DNA from 2 places in the Vibrio splendidus genome. Region 2 is predicted to be linked to the other one. Evidence: predicted binding sites of a transcription regulator. Region 2 holds the regulator's gene; the other holds the start of a gene.
The links. The regulator MetJ, encoded in region 2, represses methionine synthesis genes. The targets are predictions, from matches to a motif close to TTAGACNTNTANANGTCTAA.
Positions count from the first base shown of each region.

Region 1: a site for MetJ is predicted at 1,938-1,957, ahead of metH (methionine synthase). Genes of this name have one in related genera too.

Region 1 covers NZ_AP025508.1:331,267-341,453, forward strand. Annotated here, with positions in the region: gene OCU90_RS01600 (cation:proton antiporter) at 556-1,836, opposite strand; gene metH (methionine synthase) at 2,006-5,683, shown strand; gene lysC (lysine-sensitive aspartokinase 3) at 5,799-7,166, opposite strand; lysine riboswitch at 7,276-7,453, opposite strand; gene OCU90_RS01615 (pyridoxal-phosphate-dependent aminotransferase family protein) at 7,630-8,775, shown strand; gene OCU90_RS01620 (PglL family O-oligosaccharyltransferase) at 8,874-10,187, opposite strand, start outside.
Region 2 covers NZ_AP025508.1:3,585,312-3,595,498, forward strand. Annotated here, with positions in the region: gene metF (methylenetetrahydrofolate reductase) at 1-449, opposite strand, end outside; gene OCU90_RS16130 (bifunctional aspartate kinase/homoserine dehydrogenase II) at 725-3,136, opposite strand; gene OCU90_RS16135 (O-succinylhomoserine (thiol)-lyase) at 3,139-4,320, opposite strand; gene metJ (met regulon transcriptional regulator MetJ) at 4,529-4,849, shown strand; gene OCU90_RS16145 (malic enzyme-like NAD(P)-binding protein) at 5,097-6,386, opposite strand; gene rpmE (50S ribosomal protein L31) at 6,719-6,937, opposite strand; gene priA (primosomal protein N') at 7,269-9,470, shown strand; gene cytR (DNA-binding transcriptional regulator CytR) at 9,711-10,187, shown strand, end outside.

The DNA.
Region 1 (10,187 bases), 620 kb from region 2:
CGGTAGAAGTATTAAGTGCTCCTTTAGCTCCCCTATTTAATCGAATCGCTTGATACCTACTAAATACAACCTTGCCGTATTTAAAGGCTTAGTCGAACACTAGAAGCTTTCGTTCAGCACTTATCTCGCTCCGTAGTTTTTGGTAGTGACTAAAGCTATACCTGTTAGGCCTTGAGTCTCATTATTTTTCCGGAAGGAATGCTTATACAACTGAAGTTTGTTCTAGTGGGTAGACTCGCTAGTGTTGTAGAAGAACGAGTTCTTTGCATGCTTCACTTCTAGCAAGATTTTTGTCTAAGATCGCTGTTTATCATGTCGTCATGTATCATGATTCAACATCCTTTGTATTCATTTAGGCTCTGGCCAAATCTAGTGTCCAATCAACATTAAGGTTTCTGATTACTCTAGTACTAGTGCATAAAATATCGAAGTAAGTTCTATTGTTCATGTATACCTTTCAGCTAGATTTTCAGTGAGGAAATCGGTGAATCTGACTTTCATCAGGTATAAAAAAGGCCACCTAAATTAGGCAGCCTAGTTTGATATTTTGAGATGTTAATCTAACTCTTTCTCAGCTTGTTTCGCTTTCTCTATCATCGGAGTAATTGTTGAACCTTGGACTAAGATTGAGAACACAACAACAGCGTATGTCATGACAAGGATAATCTCTTTAACATCTATTGCCTTGTCTTCAATAACCCAGATACCTGAAGGGATTGAAAGTGCCATGGCTAGAGCTAGACCACCACGCAAACCACCCCAAGTTAAGATCTTGATTGACCAAGGGTTGTAAGTTCTAAAGCGTTTGAATCCGATATAAGACAAGAAAACACTTAGGTAGCGTGCACTTAGCACTAGAGGTACTGCGAACGCCATTAAGATCCAGTCTTCTTGGTGGAATTTGAATAGCAACATCGACATACCGATCAATAAGAACAATACGCCATTTAAGAATTCATCTATCAATTCCCAGAAGTGGTCTAGGTGATCCTCACTCTCTTTCGAGAATCCAATAAAGCGCGTCCAGTTGCCAATCATGATACCTGATACCACCATTGCTAACGGCCCTGATACATGTAGGACTTCAGCAAAGGCATAACCAGCTGTAGGAATACCTATGGTTAATAGCAACTCCATCGAGTGGTCATCGGTGTTGCTGATTAGGTAATGGAATACTAAACCTAGAACAAAGCCATACACGATACCACCGATAGCCTCTTGGACGAATAACATGGTCACGCTACCCACAGTCGGTGCTTCTGTACCGAACGCAATGGTAAATAGGGTAACGAAGATCACTAGGCCAAAACCATCGTTGAATAGAGATTCTCCCTCGATTTGAGTAGAGATTCGTCTGGGAGCATCGAGCTTCTTCACTATTGCTAATACAGCAATTGGATCGGTTGGAGATATTAGAGAGCCAAAAAGTAAGCAATAAATTAGGTCAAATTGAATACCGATAAACTGACAGAACCCATACAGTACAAAGCCAATAAAGAATGTCGAAAACAGTGTAGCGCCAAGAGCGAGTACCGTTATTTCCCATTTCTGATCTTTTAGATTAGGTAATTTAATCCCTAAACCACCTGCAAAGAGTAAGAATCCCAGTATTCCTTTCAGGAGGAAATCTTCAAAGTTGATACTGGCAACGGTTTCTGAGGCGATGTCAGCCAATTGGAACCAATTGTTTTGTCCCGCAATGATAATTAATAGAGATAACATCATTGAGCCAGCTGTAATGGCGATGGTTGTCTGCATTTTACCAATTTTGGTATTCACGAAAGCAATAAGCATGGCAGCTGCGGACAAGAAGCATAAGGTGTAATAGACCGACATTGGGATCCCAACATGTAACAAAGTATGAATATGAATTTTCGTTGTCTCATGCTCAAATAGCAAACATTTTTTTGTCATGACTTGGTAATCAATTTCATCTTTTAGACGTCTAGACTCCTTTTTAATGTGTGGTAGGATGGAGAGATAATTAAAGGAATGAGGTTGTACCGTGGGAAGTAATGTAAGGCAAAAGATTGACGCTCTGTTGAAGCAACGAATTTTACTGATTGATGGTGGCATGGGTACCATGATTCAGGATTATAAATTGGAAGAGCAAGACTATCGTGGTGAGCGCTTTGCTGATTGGCATAGTGATTTAAAAGGTAACAACGACCTTTTGGTACTTACACAACCTAAGCTTATCAAAGATATCCATATGGAATATTTGGAAGCCGGTGCTGATATCCTCGAGACCAATACCTTTAACTCTACAACCATCGCTATGGCCGACTACGATATGGAAAGCCTTAGCGAAGAAATTAACTTTAGAGCTGCAAAATTAGCTCGTGAAGCGGCAGACGAATGGACGGCAAAGACCCCAGACAAACCTCGTTTCGTAGCGGGTGTGTTAGGTCCAACTAACCGAACTTGTTCTATCTCCCCAGACGTTAATGATCCGGGCTATCGTAATGTTAGCTTTGATGAGCTTGTTGAAGCTTACTCCGAATCGACGCGAGCACTTATCAAAGGCGGCTCAGATCTTATTCTTATCGAGACTATCTTCGACACGTTAAATGCAAAAGCATGTTCTTTTGCGGTTGAATCTGTTTTTGAAGAGGTAGGCATCACGCTTCCTGTGATGATCTCCGGTACCATTACTGACGCATCAGGTCGTACGCTTTCAGGGCAAACAACAGAAGCTTTCTACAACGCCCTTCGTCATGTTAAACCTATCTCATTTGGATTGAACTGTGCATTAGGCCCTGACGAACTGCGAGAGTACGTTGGTGAGATGTCTCGTATCTCAGAATGTAACGTTTCCGCTCACCCTAACGCGGGTTTACCTAATGCATTCGGTGAGTATGACCTTTCTCCTGAAGATATGGCTGAACACGTTAAGGAATGGGCTGAGAGTGGCTTCTTGAACCTAATTGGTGGTTGTTGTGGTACAACGCCAGAACATATACGTCACATGGCTGAGGCCGTTGAAGGCGTAACTCCACGTCAATTACCTGATTTGCCAGTGTCTTGCCGTTTATCTGGTTTGGAACCATTGACGATTGCTAAGGAATCATTGTTTGTAAACGTCGGTGAGCGTACTAACGTTACCGGCTCTGCTCGATTTAAGCGATTGATTAAAGAAGAGCTTTACGACGAAGCCTTGAGTGTTGCTCGAGAGCAAGTTGAGAACGGCGCTCAGATCATCGATATCAACATGGATGAAGGGATGCTAGACGCTGAGGCGTGTATGGTTAAATTCCTTAATCTATGTGCGTCTGAGCCAGAGATCTCGAAAGTACCAGTCATGGTCGACTCTTCAAAATGGGAAGTTATCGAAGCGGGCCTGAAATGTATTCAGGGTAAAGGCATCGTTAACTCTATCTCATTGAAGGAAGGGAAAGAGAAGTTTGTCGAGCAAGCGAAACTGGTTCGTCGTTATGGCGCAGCAGTCATTGTGATGGCGTTCGATGAATTAGGGCAGGCTGATACCCGAGAGCGTAAAGTTGAGATTTGTACTAATGCCTACAACATTCTTGTTGATGAAGTCGGTTTCCCGCCAGAAGATATTATTTTTGACCCGAACATTTTCGCAGTGGCTACTGGTATTGATGAGCATAACAACTATGCGGTCGACTTCATTGAAGCAGTAGGGGACATCAAACGCGATCTTCCACATGCGATGATCTCGGGTGGAGTGTCGAATGTTTCATTCTCTTTCCGCGGTAATAACTACGTTCGTGAGGCTATTCACGCGGTCTTCCTATATCACTGTTTTAAAAACGGTATGGATATGGGCATTGTAAATGCGGGGCAATTAGAGATTTACGATAATGTGCCTGAGGATTTACGTGAAGCCGTTGAAGATGTGGTTCTAAATCGCCGGGACGATTCAACAGAGCGCTTGCTCGATATTGCGACTGAGTATCTAGAGCGTGCAGTTGGAAAAGTTGAAGATAAATCGGCTTTAGAGTGGCGTACTTGGCCAGTAGAAAAGCGCTTAGAACACTCTTTAGTGAAAGGTATTACCGACTTTATTGTTGAAGATACCGAAGAAGCTCGTGTTAATGCTTCTCGCCCTATTGAGGTGATTGAAGGTCCATTAATGGATGGCATGAACGTGGTTGGTGATCTCTTCGGTGAAGGTAAGATGTTCCTTCCTCAAGTGGTGAAATCTGCCCGTGTTATGAAGCAAGCGGTAGCCCATCTAGAACCATTTATTAATGCAACCAAAGACGTTGGTGCAACTAACGGAAAAATCTTACTGGCGACCGTAAAAGGCGATGTTCACGATATTGGTAAAAACATTGTTGGCGTTGTCTTGCAGTGTAATAACTACGAAATTATTGATCTGGGCGTAATGGTTTCATGTGAAAAAATCCTTAAGGTCGCTAAAGAAGAGAACGTCGATATCATTGGTCTTTCGGGTTTGATCACTCCTTCATTGGATGAGATGGTTCATGTGGCTAAAGAGATGGAGAGACAAGGCTTTAAACTGCCCCTTCTGATTGGTGGGGCAACCACATCTAAAGCGCATACAGCCGTTAAGATTGAACAGAACTACTCTGAACCTGTGGTCTACGTAAACAATGCCTCACGTGCTGTTGGTGTGTGTACTTCTCTACTCTCTAACGAACTGAAGCCTGCATTTGTTGAGAAGTTGGATATTGATTACGATCGCGTTCGCGATCAACACAACCGCAAAAAGCCGCGCACTAAGCCAGTCTCGCTAGAGAGAGCGCGTGCCAATAAAGTTGCTATCGATTGGAATGCGTATACTCCCCCTGTACCCGCTAAACCGGGAGTACACATCTTCAAGGACTTTGATGTGGCTACTTTACGTCAGTACATCGACTGGACTCCGTTCTTTATGACGTGGTCTTTGGTTGGTAAGTACCCGGCAATTTTTGATCATGAAGAAGTAGGCGAAGAGGCGAAGCGCTTATTTAAAGACGCCAATGATTTATTAGATCGAGTAGAAAGAGAGAAGTTGCTTGAAGCTCGTGGTATGTGTGCCATGTTCCCAGCGAACAGTGTTGGCGATGATATTGAAGTGTATACCGATGAATCGCGTACTGAAGTATTAAAGGTTCTGCACAACCTTCGTCAGCAAACCGAAAAGCCCAAAGGATTTAACTACTGTTTGTCAGATTACATTGCGCCAAAAGACAGCGGTAAAGCGGATTGGATTGGTGGTTTTGCAGTAACGGGTGGTATTGGTGAGCGAGAGCTGGCTGATGAATACAAAGCCAATGGTGATGACTACAACGCGATTATGATTCAGGCGGTTGCAGACCGATTGGCTGAAGCGTTCGCTGAATACTTGCATAAAGAAGTGAGAAAGGACATTTGGGGCTACTCACCTGATGAGAATTTGTCTAACGACGATTTGATTCGAGAGAAGTACCAAGGTATTCGCCCAGCCCCGGGTTACCCTGCTTGCCCAGAGCATACAGAGAAAGGCACGTTGTGGGAGTTGATGGACGTTGAAAAAGCAATCGACATGTCGCTAACCACGAGTTACGCAATGTGGCCAGGTGCCTCAGTGTCTGGTATGTATTTCTCACATCCTGATGCTAGATATTTTGCAATTGCACAGATTCAACAAGATCAAGTGGATAGCTATGCCGACCGTAAAGGTTGGGATATGTTGGAAGCTGAGAAGTGGTTAGGTCCAAACATTAACTAGTTTGAATCTATGACGAGCTTTGATTCGTAAAGTAAAAAAGAGAAAGGGTTGCTTAATAGCAACCCTTTTTGTATCTGTCGTTTGGTGATTTTAAACTAATCGAGCAACCGTCGTTTTATTCAAACAGCTCTTGATGCAGCTTTTGAATCGCTAACTTGGAGACAGATTCATCAAGCAAGAAGCACAGGTTATGTGGGCTCGCTCCGTAACAAATCATACGTAGGTTGAAGTCTTCAAGCGTGCCGAATACTTGCTTCGCATAGCCTTTGCTTTCACTCATGTTGTTGCCAATAAGAGCAACAAGGCATAGGTCGTGTTCAATATCCACAGAACACAGCTCTTCAAGCTCAATGCGAGCGGCTTCTGGTAGCTGAGGAGCACCACCCGATGTATCTGTTTGATCGAGGGTGAGTGATACACTGATCTCTGAGGTAGTGATAAGATCGACAGAGATCTTATGCTTAGCGAGGATCTCGAACACTTTTGCGAGGAAGCCATAAGCATGGAACATATTGGCGCTGCGTAGCGTAACCATGGTTTGGTTGCAGCGTAGGGCAAGCGCTCTGAACAGAGGGGAGCTTTCAACTTGTTGACGAATCCATGTGCCACCGAGCTCTGGTGCTTTTGATGAGCCGACAAATACCGGAATTTGGTGGCGTAGTGCCGGGACTAGAGTCGATGGGTGTAATATCTTCGCGCCAAAGTTTGCCATTTCCGATGCTTCGCTGAAGCTGATCTCTGGGATAGGAGATGCTTTCGATGCGATACGTGGATCCGTGGTGTAGATGCCCGGAACATCAGTCCAGATTTCTAAACCAATCGCTTGTACAGATTCTGCAATCAGTGCCGCTGAGTAATCACTACCACCACGACCTAACGTTGTGGTGTTACCTTCGCTATCGGCGCCGATAAAGCCTTGGGTAACGACAACTTGCTGCTGGCATAGTGGAATCAATTTCTGTTGTGCTAAAGCTGCAATATCTTTTAACTGTGGTTCTGCTTTGCCGAAGTCACCATTGGTGCGCATCACTTCTCTGATATCAAAACGGACAGCGGGTGTGCCACGCTCGAGAATGATTTGAGCGAGGATATGTGTCGACATCAGTTCGCCACATGCCACTAGGTGATCGGTGAGTTTAGTACTGGCTTGGAATGATGCCGCTTCGGCTGCACTCGCAATGTCATCGAGAATACAGTGCACATCTTTTTCAATGCTAATTGGGTCAGCTAGCTGATCAAGAATCGCGTTATGAATGTCAGTCAATTGCGTCAATAATTCCTGACGACGAGTTTTGTCTTGGACACCATTCGCTAGCTCAACCAGCAAGTTGGTGACGCCTGAGCACGCGCTGCTCACAACCAGTTTAGTATTCGAGTTATTTTCAATAATGGCAGCACAACGGCTCATTGCTTCAAAGTTGGCAACACTTGTTCCACCAAACTTAGCGACATTAAAAGAACCAGCTACATTAGATGCACTCACGATATATCTCCCACGACTTCCTAAAATAAAATTACGGTTGGGTAATCCAACGTCCGATGTTTTTCGAAGAGAGTATTTAGAGCAAAAAGAGAGGAATTATTAGAATAGTAACCTCAGAAGCTCTTCACCATATAGAAATGGCGACAGTTGCCGGGATTCAGCCCGCTCAACCGATAATAAAGGTCCTGCATCCTTTTATTATCTCGGCACTGCTCCCCCTTGATGCTTTGTATTGGAAATGCGGTTCCACAAAACATCTGCCTGGGCAGTGCTCCTCTTCTGCTAGATAGCCATTTCATTGAACGTGTTTGCGGTAACAATGTCAATCCGTAACTGGAGATATTTAAAAAATAATTTTAACAATTATGTGACACTGGTGTGACCTCAATACTTTTAGCTAATTGATGACGGTATCGATTTGCTTTAGGGTGGATTGTTCACAACATTAACGTAAGGGATGTACATGTCTAATTTAACACTCACTACTGCTATCGAGAGCTTTTATCCGCCACACCGAACGTTAATGGGGCCGGGGCCTTCAGACATTTCTCCTCAAGTTTTACAAGCCTTGAGCCGTCCAACTATTGGTCACCTCGATCCGTTATTTATCGCGATGATGGATGAACTGAAACAACTTCTTAAGTATGCATTCCAAACTGAAAATGAGTTTACGATTGCTGTTTCTGCGCCTGGCAGTGCAGGTATGGAAACCTGTTTTGTTAACTTGATTGAGCCCGGTGAGAAGGTAATTGTTTGTCGCAATGGCGTTTTTGGTGAGCGTATGCGAGAGAATGTTGTGCGCTGTGGTGGTGAAGCGATCCTTGTAGATGATGAGTGGGGTAAGCCCGTTTCTGTTGAAAAGGTAGAAAAGGCATTGGCAGAAAACCCTGATGCTGTTGCTGTCGCATTTGTGCATGCAGAGACGTCTACTGGAGCGTTATCGGATGCTCAAGCGATTTCAGCCGTCGCTCGTCAGTTTGATGCGTTAACGATTGTTGATGCAGTGACGTCTCTAGGTGGTGTGCCATTGCTAGTTGATGAGTGGCAACTCGATGCGGTGTATTCTGGCAGCCAAAAGTGTCTATCTTGCGTTCCTGGCCTGTCTCCAGTGACTTTCTCTCAACGTGCGGTTGAGAAGATGAAGGCGCGTCAAACTCCGGTACAAAGCTGGTTCCTAGATCAAAGCTTAGTACTGGGTTACTGGAGTGGAGAAGGCAAGCGTAGCTACCACCATACGGCACCCGTGAATAGCCTGTATGCTCTGCATGAGTCGTTGGTTTTATTGAAAAATGAAGGCCTGGATAATGCGTGGTCACGTCACCATGCGATGCACCAAGAGCTTAAAGAAGGCGTAGAAGCACTAGGATTAAAGTTTGTGGTTGATGAAGAGAGTCGTCTTCCGCAGCTCAATGCGCTTTATTTCCCTGAAGGAATCGATGAAGCCAAAATCAGAACACAACTTCTAGAAGAATATAACCTTGAAATTGGCGCGGGACTTGGTTCTTTGGCTGGCAAGGCTTGGCGTATTGGTTTAATGGGTTATGGCGCTCGAAAAGAGAATGTCGCTTTGTGCTTAAAAGCGTTGCAAGACGTTTTAAAATTGCGGTAATAAACTCAAGTTCAAAAGAAAAGCGCACGAGAGATCGTGCGCTTTTTTGTGTCTAGACTAAACGTTAATATGGTGCATTAACTCTAGATTCCGTGGCGTCATTTAGCAGAAGAAATGTTGTTTTCAGCTTCCGATATTTTCTTATATTGAACCTTGGAAAAGTCTCTATTTGGGAACAAGAAGCTCGCTTCACTACGAATTTGTTCTGCTTTACTGTGATCGCCCAATCCTTGATACGCAAGAATCAGGTTGCTGTAGAAAGCAGGTCTTGGCTTACGTTTTATGATCTCTAACGACCAATCTATATAAGGTTGGATCAAGCTAGGATCAGCTTTGTAGAGGCCGATATTTAGATAGGTGCTGTATACGTCCCAATCATAGCGATCTTTCCAGACTACAGGGTTCGTTACCTGCTTAAGAATATCCGGGTTTCTGGGTTTAGAAAGTTCAAATTGAGTCAGGACATAATTGGTATGCAGCGCGCTCAACATATAGAAACTCACCAAGATCGGAACCACCAAGCTAGACACTCTAAACAGGGTTTTACTAACGATACTAAACGGCTGTTGATAGTGACGAGAAGCTCGTTGATCGACCCAGTAAATCAAGATGATGAATGTTATCCAGTGAATCGCTGAGTGGTAAAAAGGGTACTCGAGCTGAGAATGTAAGAGTATCGGTATAAATAGCGCGAGTAGTGCTAGACGTGTTCCCTTCGCTGAGCTTGCTATGCGTGACATCACCAACACTGCAGCAAGCAAGATACCGATGATTGGTACTATTCCACCTTCAACCCCCCAAAACAGGAACTCATTGTGTGGGTGATCCATTGAAGGAAGGCCGGGATGATAATTTGGGTTGAGTTGATGCTGGCGAGCTGTGTATAGCGTGTACTCGGATTCGAACTTCCCGTAGCCATACCCTGTAAATGGCTTTTCGATCATCATATCGAGCGCTTGTGGGAAAGTGTATGCGCGTGCGCTTTCTAGGTCCGCTTTCTTACTTGCAATGCTATCAGCAGTGCTGAGGCTGATTACCGAAAAAGCGACCACGATACCGACTAGCACTGATGCGCACCATCCGTAGAAGCGTTTCTTGGTCGAGAATTTGTATAGATAAGGCAGAATGCAGACAAACCCAATGACGGCAGCCAACCATCCGGTACGTGATGCGATGATGATCAGCAAAGGTACGGTTAAGGTCGGGGTTAGATATAGTAAGAATGACTCGCTAATTTTGTGATTATATTTAGCGGGCTGTCTCGCTAAAAGATACGCTGAAAGCACAAAACCAGTAGCTAAAAAGCTAGCCATTACATTCGGTTGTTGGAATATCCCATAAGGTCGATTAGCTGTTGTGTTGTAACCAAATAGATTGCCGGGTTCCAGTAAGAAATATTGCACGTAACCAAA
Region 2 (10,187 bases):
GCTACTGAGATATCAAAATCGTGGCGAGATTTAAGTAGCTCGACTAGATCAGATGCGTACATCTCTGGCGCACCGCCGCCTGCTGGGATGTCACCACGCAACGCAACAATACTTTCAATACCATTTGCCCAGTAGTCGTCGGCAATTTGAATCAACTCTTCGCGGCTCGCATCAATACATGTGAGGTGTGGTGCTGCCACTAGGCCCGTTTGGTTCTTAATTTCTTTAATGATTGAGTGGGTACGGTCACGTTCACCCGAGTTTGCACCGTAAGTTACCGATACAAATTTTGGTTGAAGTGTTTTAAGACGGTGAACAGAGTTCCACAAGGTCTCTTCCATCTTCTCACTGCTTGGTGGAAAAAACTCAAATGACACATTGATGTTGTCAGAAAGTTCAGCGATATTCTGATTTAAAGCGTCGATATGACTAGCGTGTGTGTATCCCATCTTACTCTCCCTGTGGCAAAAGCAACCACTAAAACTCAAATCCTTAAACGACGTTTAGACGTCTATATGTCTGTAGAATGTATTGAATACGATTTAATGTCAACAGATCCATTATGAATTTTTCTCAAGTAGATCGTGAGTAAAACTCAAGTCGTTAGATGGGTCGCAAAGCAGAAATAATGTAGAAAAAAGGCTGACAAACACATCGTGCTTTCAGCCTTATTTATCTTAGTGAATAGTATGCTATTTAGACACTAAACCAACCGATCTGAAAATCAAAACAGGCTAGACATTCTGTTTAAGTCAGATTGAATTGCACCAGCAGTGACTTCACGCCCTGCACCTGGGCCGCGAATAACCAATGGATTATCTTTGTACCATTTGCTCTCAATCGCAAAGATATTATCGCAGGGCAGTAAGTTCGCCAAAGCGTGCTCTTTAGACAGTGCTTCAACGCCTACGGTTGCCTTACCGTTCTTCTCCAAACGCGCTACGTAACGTAGAACTTTCTGTTGAGAGTGCGCTTTTTCCAAACGCTCAGCCAACTCTTCGCTTAGAACAGAAGCTTTATCGAAGAAGTCATCCACTGATAGCTCTTGTAGCTCTGCAGGTACGAGCGATTCCACTTTGACGTTTTCAGGTTCGATATCCAAACCCGATTCACGCGCCAGAATCACCAGCTTACGCATGACATCTGAGCCATCAAGGTCAGCACGCGGATCCGGTTCCGTCAGGCCTTGTTGCCACGCTAAGTCGACTAACTCGCTGAACGGCACCGTGCCATCAAACTGTTGGAACAACCAAGATAAAGTGCCAGAGAAGATGCCTGATAACGCAATGATATCGTCACCGCTCTCACGCAGGTCTCGCACAGTGTGGTTGATAGGTAAACCAGCACCCACTGTCGCGTTGTACAGCCAGTGGCGGCTGATCTTAGCGAAAGCATCTTGTACCTGATGGTAATACTCGCTCGATGCAGATCCTGCCACCTTGTTAGCCGAGATCAGGTGGATACCTTGTTGTGCAATTTGTAGGTATTTTGCAGCAAGCACAGGGCTTGCAGTTACATCGAGTATTACCGCTTCATCGTAACCCTGAATAGAACCTAAACGCTCTAGCCAGTCGTTACCATTGTTGGCAATCGCTTCATCATCAAAACGTTTACCAACTGAAGTCGCATCAATGCCTTGATCGTCGAACCAATAGGTTTGGCTATCAACCACCGCAACCAATTCAAAGTTCATCCCACGACGCTTTTCAAGTTCCGCTTTTTGCTCGGAAAACAGGCTTAACCAACTTGAGCCAATGTTGCCCTTACCACACAAGGCAATCGCCACACGCTTCTGAGCTTGGAACAGTTGAGAGTGAATGCCTTTCACTAGGCTTGATGTTTCACTCTTACGAATCACAGCCACCAAGCTTAAGCCTGAGTTCGCTTCTGAGATAAACTCCACTGGCGAGCTCTTGAGCTGCTGGTAGAAGCCGTAGCAATGGTTCGGGTTCTTAGTCACACCCGCCCCCACTGCAGCAATCAGAGAAAAACCTTCTTTCAGTTTAATCTCAGCTTCAATCGCGTGATCTTGTAGATATTCTAATGCACCACCAGCGATCTCTTCCGTGTAAGCAAGGCGCAAGCAGTGTTGATCGGGTTCTAATTCATAAGCAAGCGGCTCTAATTGAGCACGCTTAAGCCCTTCAAGGACTTCACTCTCCAGACGGTCGAAATCATGGCCGTGACCAAAGGTCAGTTGCACGATAAGAACTTCATCCAAAGAGGTAATAATTTTTGCACCGCGCCCCGATGCCAGTACTCGCTCTATCTGTGTAGAGCCCGCCTCCGGCTGGTAGCTGCAGCGCAAGCTGAGATCCATAGCACTTTGAGCGACAGGCTGTAGCGTTCGGCTGTGTAGCACTGGAGCCGCAAGACGAGCTAATTCACTGGCTTCATCAAGGCGAAGCAGAGGTAATAAACACGCATCCGAAACCAAACGAGGGTCTGCGCTGTATACGCCCGCCACATCACTCCAGATTGTCACGCGTTCAACTTCAGCCAGAGCACCAATCACGGTTGCTGAGTAATCCGAACCGTTACGACCAAGCAGTACCGTTTCGCCTTCGCAGTTCTGAGCCATAAAGCCAGTAATTACTACGCGGCAATGTGCATGCTGCGCCAAGGCTTCTTTAATCAGAGGATAAGAGCGTGCGCGGTCAACTTCAGGTTGAGCACCCGCTTCTGCACGTAAAAAGGCACGCGCATCTTGAGCAACCGCTTGTAAGTCATGCTGGCACAACAACGTCGCCAACAAACGTGAAGACCAAACCTCACCATGACCCAGTACTTGTGCTTTTTGTGCTTCACTCAAGGGAGCCGTTAGCTCACCCAAAGCGGTGAATTCTTGTTGAATGGTTGCCGTTAGTTGCGAGGCAGCTTCACCTTCAAGCAGAGCCTCAATCAGTTCAAGTTGAAACTGACGAAGAGTTTGCAGGCATTCATGAGCAATACGACCATCTTTGTCGAGCGCTTCAACAAACTCAATTAAGCGGTTGGTTGTTTTGCCTGCGGCCGATACCACCACCAAGTCCGTCGCTGATGAATATTCTCTAAGAATGTTGACCACGCGTTGGTAACATTCAGGGTTCGCTAAACTGCTGCCACCAAATTTATGTAGCTGGCGAAAGGTTGCCATTATTAAGCCTCCCCTTCAGCAATAAAACGTTGTGTTTTTTCAAACGCTTGCTTGAGATCGTCGATTAGGTCTTCCGCGTCTTCAAGGCCAACAGAAAGGCGCAGTAATTGTTGAGAAACACCCGCTTCTGCCAATGCTTCTTCGCCCATCGCACGGTGAGTCATCGACGCAGGGTGACAAATCAGGCTTTCAACCCCACCCAGTGATTCAGCCAAAGAAAATAGCTCTAACTTATCTACAAAATATTTAAGTGCTTCAAAAGAGCCCGCAAACTCAAAGCTCAACATGGAACCAAAGCCCAACTGCTGTTTCTTCGCGATCTCGTGACCCGGGTGTTCAGGAAGGCTTGGGTGGTAAATAGTGCCCACCAGATCTTGTTGTTGCAGAGCCGTCAGAATTTCACGTGAACTCTCTTCGTGAACACGCATACGCGCACCTAGCGTACGAATACCACGTAGAGTCATGTAACTATCAAATGGTGTGCCGGTCGCACCAATACAGTTGCCCCACCATGCAAGCTCTTCAGCGTGCTCTTCAGTTTTCGTCACGACAACGCCACCAATAACATCTGAGTGTCCGTTGATGTATTTGGTGGTTGAGTGGATAACAAAATCAGCACCCAACTCTAAAGGCTTTTGGAACACAGGCGTCAAAAATGTGTTATCGACAGCAACCAGAGCACCAACCTCTTTCGCTTTACGGCAAGTCTCTGCAATATCAACCACACGAACCAACGGGTTCGATGGCGTTTCTATTAAGATCAACTTTGGCTTGAGCGCGATCGCCGCATCCAACGCTGCTTGATCCGATTGATCAACGAACAAAACTTTAAAGTCACCTTTTAATGAGCGGGTATTAAACAGGCGGTAAGTGCCGCCGTAGCAGTCGTGTGGTGCGATAATAAGATCATCACCGCCTAAGAAAGCGGATACCCACAAGTTAAGTGCCGAAGTGCCACAGTTAGTCACCACTGCACCTTTGCCAGACTCAAGCTCAAACAATGCCGTTTCTAATAAACCACGATTTGGGTTACCAGAACGGGTGTAATCGTACTTTGGCACTTCACCAAAAGCGGGAAACCCATAGTTAGTCGAAAGATAAATAGGTGGGACAACGGCATGGTGTTGCGTGTCTGACTCGATACCAGTACGTACTGCGATTGTTGCTGGCTTCCGGCTGCTCATAGGTGCTTCCTTACAAGTTTTGCGTCTGAGAATCACAGCGGCTTGTCGGCATTCTGCGGCTGTGTTAGATATATGTTATTCACTTTACTTTCATAAATGTGAGACGTCAACACTTCTGGACGTCTATATGTCTTTGCTTATGGCAGTAAATCCCGCTAAAATCACCACTATTAATTTATTCTAACAACTAAAGTGATGAAGGTACGCAATGGCCGACTGGAATGGTGAATACATAAGCCCATATGCTGAGCATGGAAAGAAAAGCGAACAAGTAAAAAAAATTACAGTTTCTATCCCTCTAAAAGTGTTAAAGGTTCTTACTGACGAGCGCACTCGCCGCCAGATTAATAACCTACGCCATGCAACAAACAGTGAGCTACTGTGCGAAGCCTTTCTACATGCGTACACAGGCCAACCACTGCCAACGGATGAAGATCTCCGTAAAGACCGTCCAGACGACATCCCGACTGAAGTGAAAAAGCTGATGACAGAGATGGGTATCGAATTCGAAGCGTTTGACGAAGAATAAAAACAACTCAGTCACTGCCTTCAATATTGATTCGCTATAACTGAACCTTATTTGTCACATCACCCACTACGTTATCGGTAGCTGCTCTGTGAATGATAGACATAAAAAAACCGACTCCTATGAGTCGGTTTTTTATTATTCTTTTTCGCTCAATAGAGCAACAGCTTTTAAGCTATTGAGCTATTGAGCTATTAAATTATTAAATTATTAAATTATTAAATTATTAAATTATTAAATTATTAAAGCATTAAGCCATATAGTTAGCAGGCATCTCAATACGAGCTACGCCAGATTCAACGGCCGCTACTGCAACCGCTTTTGCTACGCGAGGAAGTAGACGTGGATCCATTGGCTTAGGAATGATGTAGCCTTTACCAAACTCCAGTGCAGTCTCACCTGCAGCAGCGAGTACTTCAGCCGGAACTTCTTCTTTCGCTAGTTCACGAATCGCTTTAACCGCAGCCAGCTTCATCTCATCATTGATTTCGCTCGCACGCACATCAAGCGCACCACGGAAAATGAATGGGAAACAAAGTACGTTGTTTACTTGGTTCGGGTAATCGCTACGGCCTGTACCCATGATAAGGTCAGAACGAACTTCATGAGCAAGCTCTGGCTTGATCTCTGGATCTGGGTTTGAACATGCAAACACAACAGGCTTATCAGCCATCAGCGTGAGTGCTTTAGCTGGTAGCAGGTTAGGACCCGATACGCCCAAGAACAGGTCAGCGCCTTCAATAACATCTTCAAGCGTGCGCTTGTCCGTGTTATTTGCGAATAGCGCTTTGTATTCATTCAAGTCTTCACGACGAGTGTGGATTACACCTTTACGGTCAAGCATGTAGATCTTCTCACGCTGAGCGCCACACTTAATCAGCAGTTCCATACAAGCAACCGCCGCTGCGCCAGCACCCAAGCAAACGATCTTACACTCTTCAAGCTTCTTACCTTGAAGCTCAATCGCGTTCAGCATACCTGCAGCCGTTACAATCGCTGTACCGTGTTGGTCATCGTGGAAAACAGGGACATCACAACGCTCAATCAGGCGACGCTCAATCTCAAAACAGTCAGGTGCTTTGATGTCTTCTAGGTTAATACCACCGAATGTATCTGCGATATTCGCAACCGTATCAATGAACTCATCGATTGTGCGGTGTTTTACTTCAATATCGATAGAATCTAAACCAGCAAAACGCTTAAACAGTAGCGCTTTACCTTCCATAACAGGTTTAGAAGCAATAGGGCCAAGGTTACCTAGGCCAAGAATCGCTGTACCGTTAGAGATAACTGCAACCATGTTGCCTTTACCTGTGTACTTATAAACGTTATCAACGTTCTGTGCGATCTCGCGAACAGGCTCAGCCACGCCTGGGCTGTATGCAAGTGCTAGGTCTTCTGCAGAGTTTGCAGGCTTCGTCAGTTCTACGGCAATTTTGCCTGGAATTGGGAACTCATGGTAATCAAGAGCTTGCTGACGGAATTGTTCTTGAGGCGATAACGCTTGAGAGGATTGATCTTGGCGGCTGTCTTCAGACATAGGTGTAGGTTCCTAGGATATTATTATTTGGGGGATCTTGTTCATGTTAATAGATGTACTTCAAAGTTCCTAGGTGGTTAAAGCCTCTGTCTCATTAAAAAACGAGATTTCACTACTAATAAGACCAGTGAGCAGTTGAAATTACTGTCGCTTGTTGAACTTTCGAGCGGATTTCGAGAATGGAGTGTGGGGTGTAAGTTATGAAACAAAACTCAAGCGGGTTGCCTGTCGTTTTCGAGAAGTTGATGGCTGAATAAGATTCAGCGTTTTCTTAAATTTCAGGCAACAAAAAAGGACACCGAAGTGTCCTTTTTATGTCTAAATAGCGAGAATTACTTCTTGCTAGAAAGAGCACCGAAACGCTTGTTGAAGCGATCAACACGGCCGCCAGTATCTACGATACGTTGCTTACCAGTGTAGAATGGGTGACATTTGTCACATACGTCTAGGTGGATAGATTCTTTTGCAAGCGTTGAGTTGAACTCAAATGTGTTGCCGCAAGAACAAGTTGCAGAAACTGCTTTGTATTCTGGGTGGATACCAGTTTTCATGGGATAACCTCAAGTAGGCCGTGTCGCTATACGATTCTAAGCCGTACACCACACGTAGTTAAAAAATAAAATAAAGACACCGCTGCATCACTAAACTGCGATAAAGCCATACCTTTAAGGCGCAGTATAGTAATGAATCTATAAGGCAGGATCAACTGATTTGATACATTTTTCACCAATAGCCTCTTTATTTCCTTTGTCGGCCTGAGATTTCGGGCTCTCGTTATCTTCCTGCGTTAACTCGATACTCTCATCCAAACTGCTCCTCGAATTTAACGCCCTTATCCATTAGACTGTTCGCTCTCGTCAACTCAGATAAAGCTGTCCCTTTATGCGTCCAATGATTGCCCGCGTGGCACTGCCTGTTCCACTAGACAAGCAGTTCGATTACAAGATTCCTAACCACCTATTCCCGATTATTGGTGGACGAGTCTCTGTGCCTTTTGGACGACAAACCTTAACTGGTATTGTTACAGCTCTGGTTAACGAATCTGAATTCGATCTAGACAAGCTCAAGCCCATTAAAGCCTTATTAGACAACCAACCCGTTTGGCCAGAATCGGTCTACTCACTCTTGGTATGGTGCAGCCAGTTCTATCAGTATCCACTGGGTGAAACCTTGGCTAATGCTCTACCAAGCGCTTTACGAAAAGGCAAAGCTGCCGACTTCGCAACGCTTGTCGAGTGGCAATTGACCCCATCAGGCAGAGATCAACTGATGCAAGGCTTTGGTCGTGCGGTTAAGCAAGCCAAAGTGATGCACATGCTTGAGCACGGCCCTGTTCCTCATCAAGAATTCATTAATGAAGAAGTCGGGAGCGCGGTGCTTAAGACTTTGGAAGAGAAAGGTTGGATTGAGTCGGTAGAAAAAAAACCGAAGCGCAAGCCATGGCCAGTTGAACTTGAAAACGAACAAGACAAGCCGAAGCTCAATGCTGAACAAGCGATCGCGATTGCGACAGTAAATAGCCAAACCGATTTTAGTTGCTTCTTGCTCGAGGGGGTTACCGGCTCAGGTAAGACCGAAGTCTACCTGAATATGATCAAGCCGATTCTCGAGCAAGGTAAACAAGCGTTAGTCTTGGTACCGGAAATAGGCCTCACTCCACAAACGATTAATCGCTTTAAGCGTCGTTTTAATGTGCCTGTTGAGGTGATTCACTCTGGATTAAACGATTCTGAACGACTGAATGCTTGGTTATCAGCGCGAGACAAAATAGCGGGCATTGTGATTGGTACGCGCTCGGCTCTGTTCACCCCCTTCGCTGATCTGGGAATTATCATTGTCGATGAAGAGCACGACGCCTCTTATAAGCAGCAAGATAGCCTACGCTACCACGCTCGTGATGTAGCCATCATGCGTGCTCATAAAGCGCAGATCCCGGTTGTGTTAGGCTCGGCGACTCCGGCCTTTGAAACGCTGCACAACGCTCAGATCGGTAAATACAGTTATCTCACCCTTACTTCACGTGCGGGTGTCGCGCTGCCGACCACCAATAAAGTGTTGGATGTGAAAGGTGAATATCTAGAAAGTGGCTTGTCTGCTTCTTTGATTGCTGAAATGCAAAGACACCTCAAAGCAGGCAACCAAGTGATGTTGTTTCTCAACCGTCGTGGGTTCTCTCCCGCACTGATGTGTCACGATTGTGGTTGGACTGCAGAATGTAAGCGTTGTGATGCCTACTACACCTATCACCAGTACAGTAATGAAATGCGCTGCCACCACTGTGGTTCTCAGCAGCATATCGTACACAATTGCCAAGGTTGTGGTTCAGCGAACTTAGTGACGGTGGGTGTTGGTACCGAACAGCTAGAGGCTCAACTTGGTCAGCTATTCCCTGAATACAAAACCATTCGTATTGACCGAGACAGCACCCGCCGCAAAGGCAGCTTAGAAAGCGCGCTCGAGTCGATTCGTAAAGGTGAATACCAAATTCTTATCGGCACACAGATGCTTGCTAAGGGTCACCACTTTCCTGACGTGACACTTGTGGCGTTATTGGATGTTGACGCCTCTTTATATAGTAGTGACTTCCGCGCCTCTGAACGGTTGGCTCAACTGTTTACTCAAGTCGCCGGTCGAGCAGGCCGTGCCAGTAAGCCGGGTGAGGTTATCTTACAAACTCACCATCCAGAACATGGCTTGTTACAAGCGTTGCTGCACAAAGACTATAACCACTTTGCCCAAACCGCATTGGCCGAGCGTAAACAAGCGATGCTGCCACCTTATACCTTTATGACTCTGTTTAGAGCGGAAGCCAATGACACACGTTTGGTGGAAGAGTTCTTGCGTCAAGTTCGTCATACATTAGAATCGCACCCCTTGTTTGACCAATATTGCATGGTTCTAGGCCCCACCCCAGCGCCACTGGCCAAGCGAGCGGGTAAATCACGCTGGCAGTTGATTCTACAAACTCAGACTCGTTCGTTAATGCAGAAGTTATTAATGAGTGCGAAGCCGGCAATTAATATGTTACCTGCTGCGAAAAAAGTCCGTTGGTCACTCGATATTGAGCCGCAAGATTTGAGCTAAACCTACTTGGGTTAAAACTAATGATAAGTTTGTTCACAAATATTTCATATTTCTCGTGAGCAACCTCACACTAGTCATGTGATTTTTGTTAATCTAGCCGTAACTTTACACGGATGAAACGAATAAAATATTGCAATAAAAAAAGTGTTAGCAACACTTTCATAATATCTATCCGATTGTATTAATTATTCACGCCTTAAATACTTAGGCGACAAAGGAACTTAAAAGAGGGTTTAATTTATGGCGACAATGAAGGATGTTGCCCAGCTAGCAGGCGTCTCAACGGCAACGGTATCACGTGCATTGATGAACCCTGAAAAAGTCTCGGTTTCGACTCGTAAACGAGTTGAGACAGCAGTACTTGAAGCTGGATACTCACCCAATACATTAGCTAGAAATTTACGTCGCAACGAATCAAAAACCATCATCACTATCGTTCCTGATATCTGTGACCCTTACTTCGCCGAAATCATTCGTGGTATCGAAGATGCCGCTGTAGAGAATGACTACCTCGTTCTACTGGGTGACAGTGGTCAACAAAAGAAGCGTGAGTCTTCATTTGTTAACTTGGTCTTCACAAAACAAGCAGACGGTATGCTACTGCTTGGCACTGATCATCCGTTTGATGTCAGTAAGCCTGAGCAAAAGAATTTACCGCCAATGGTTATGGCGTGTGAATTCGCACCTGAGCTTGAACTGCCAACGGTTCACATCGAC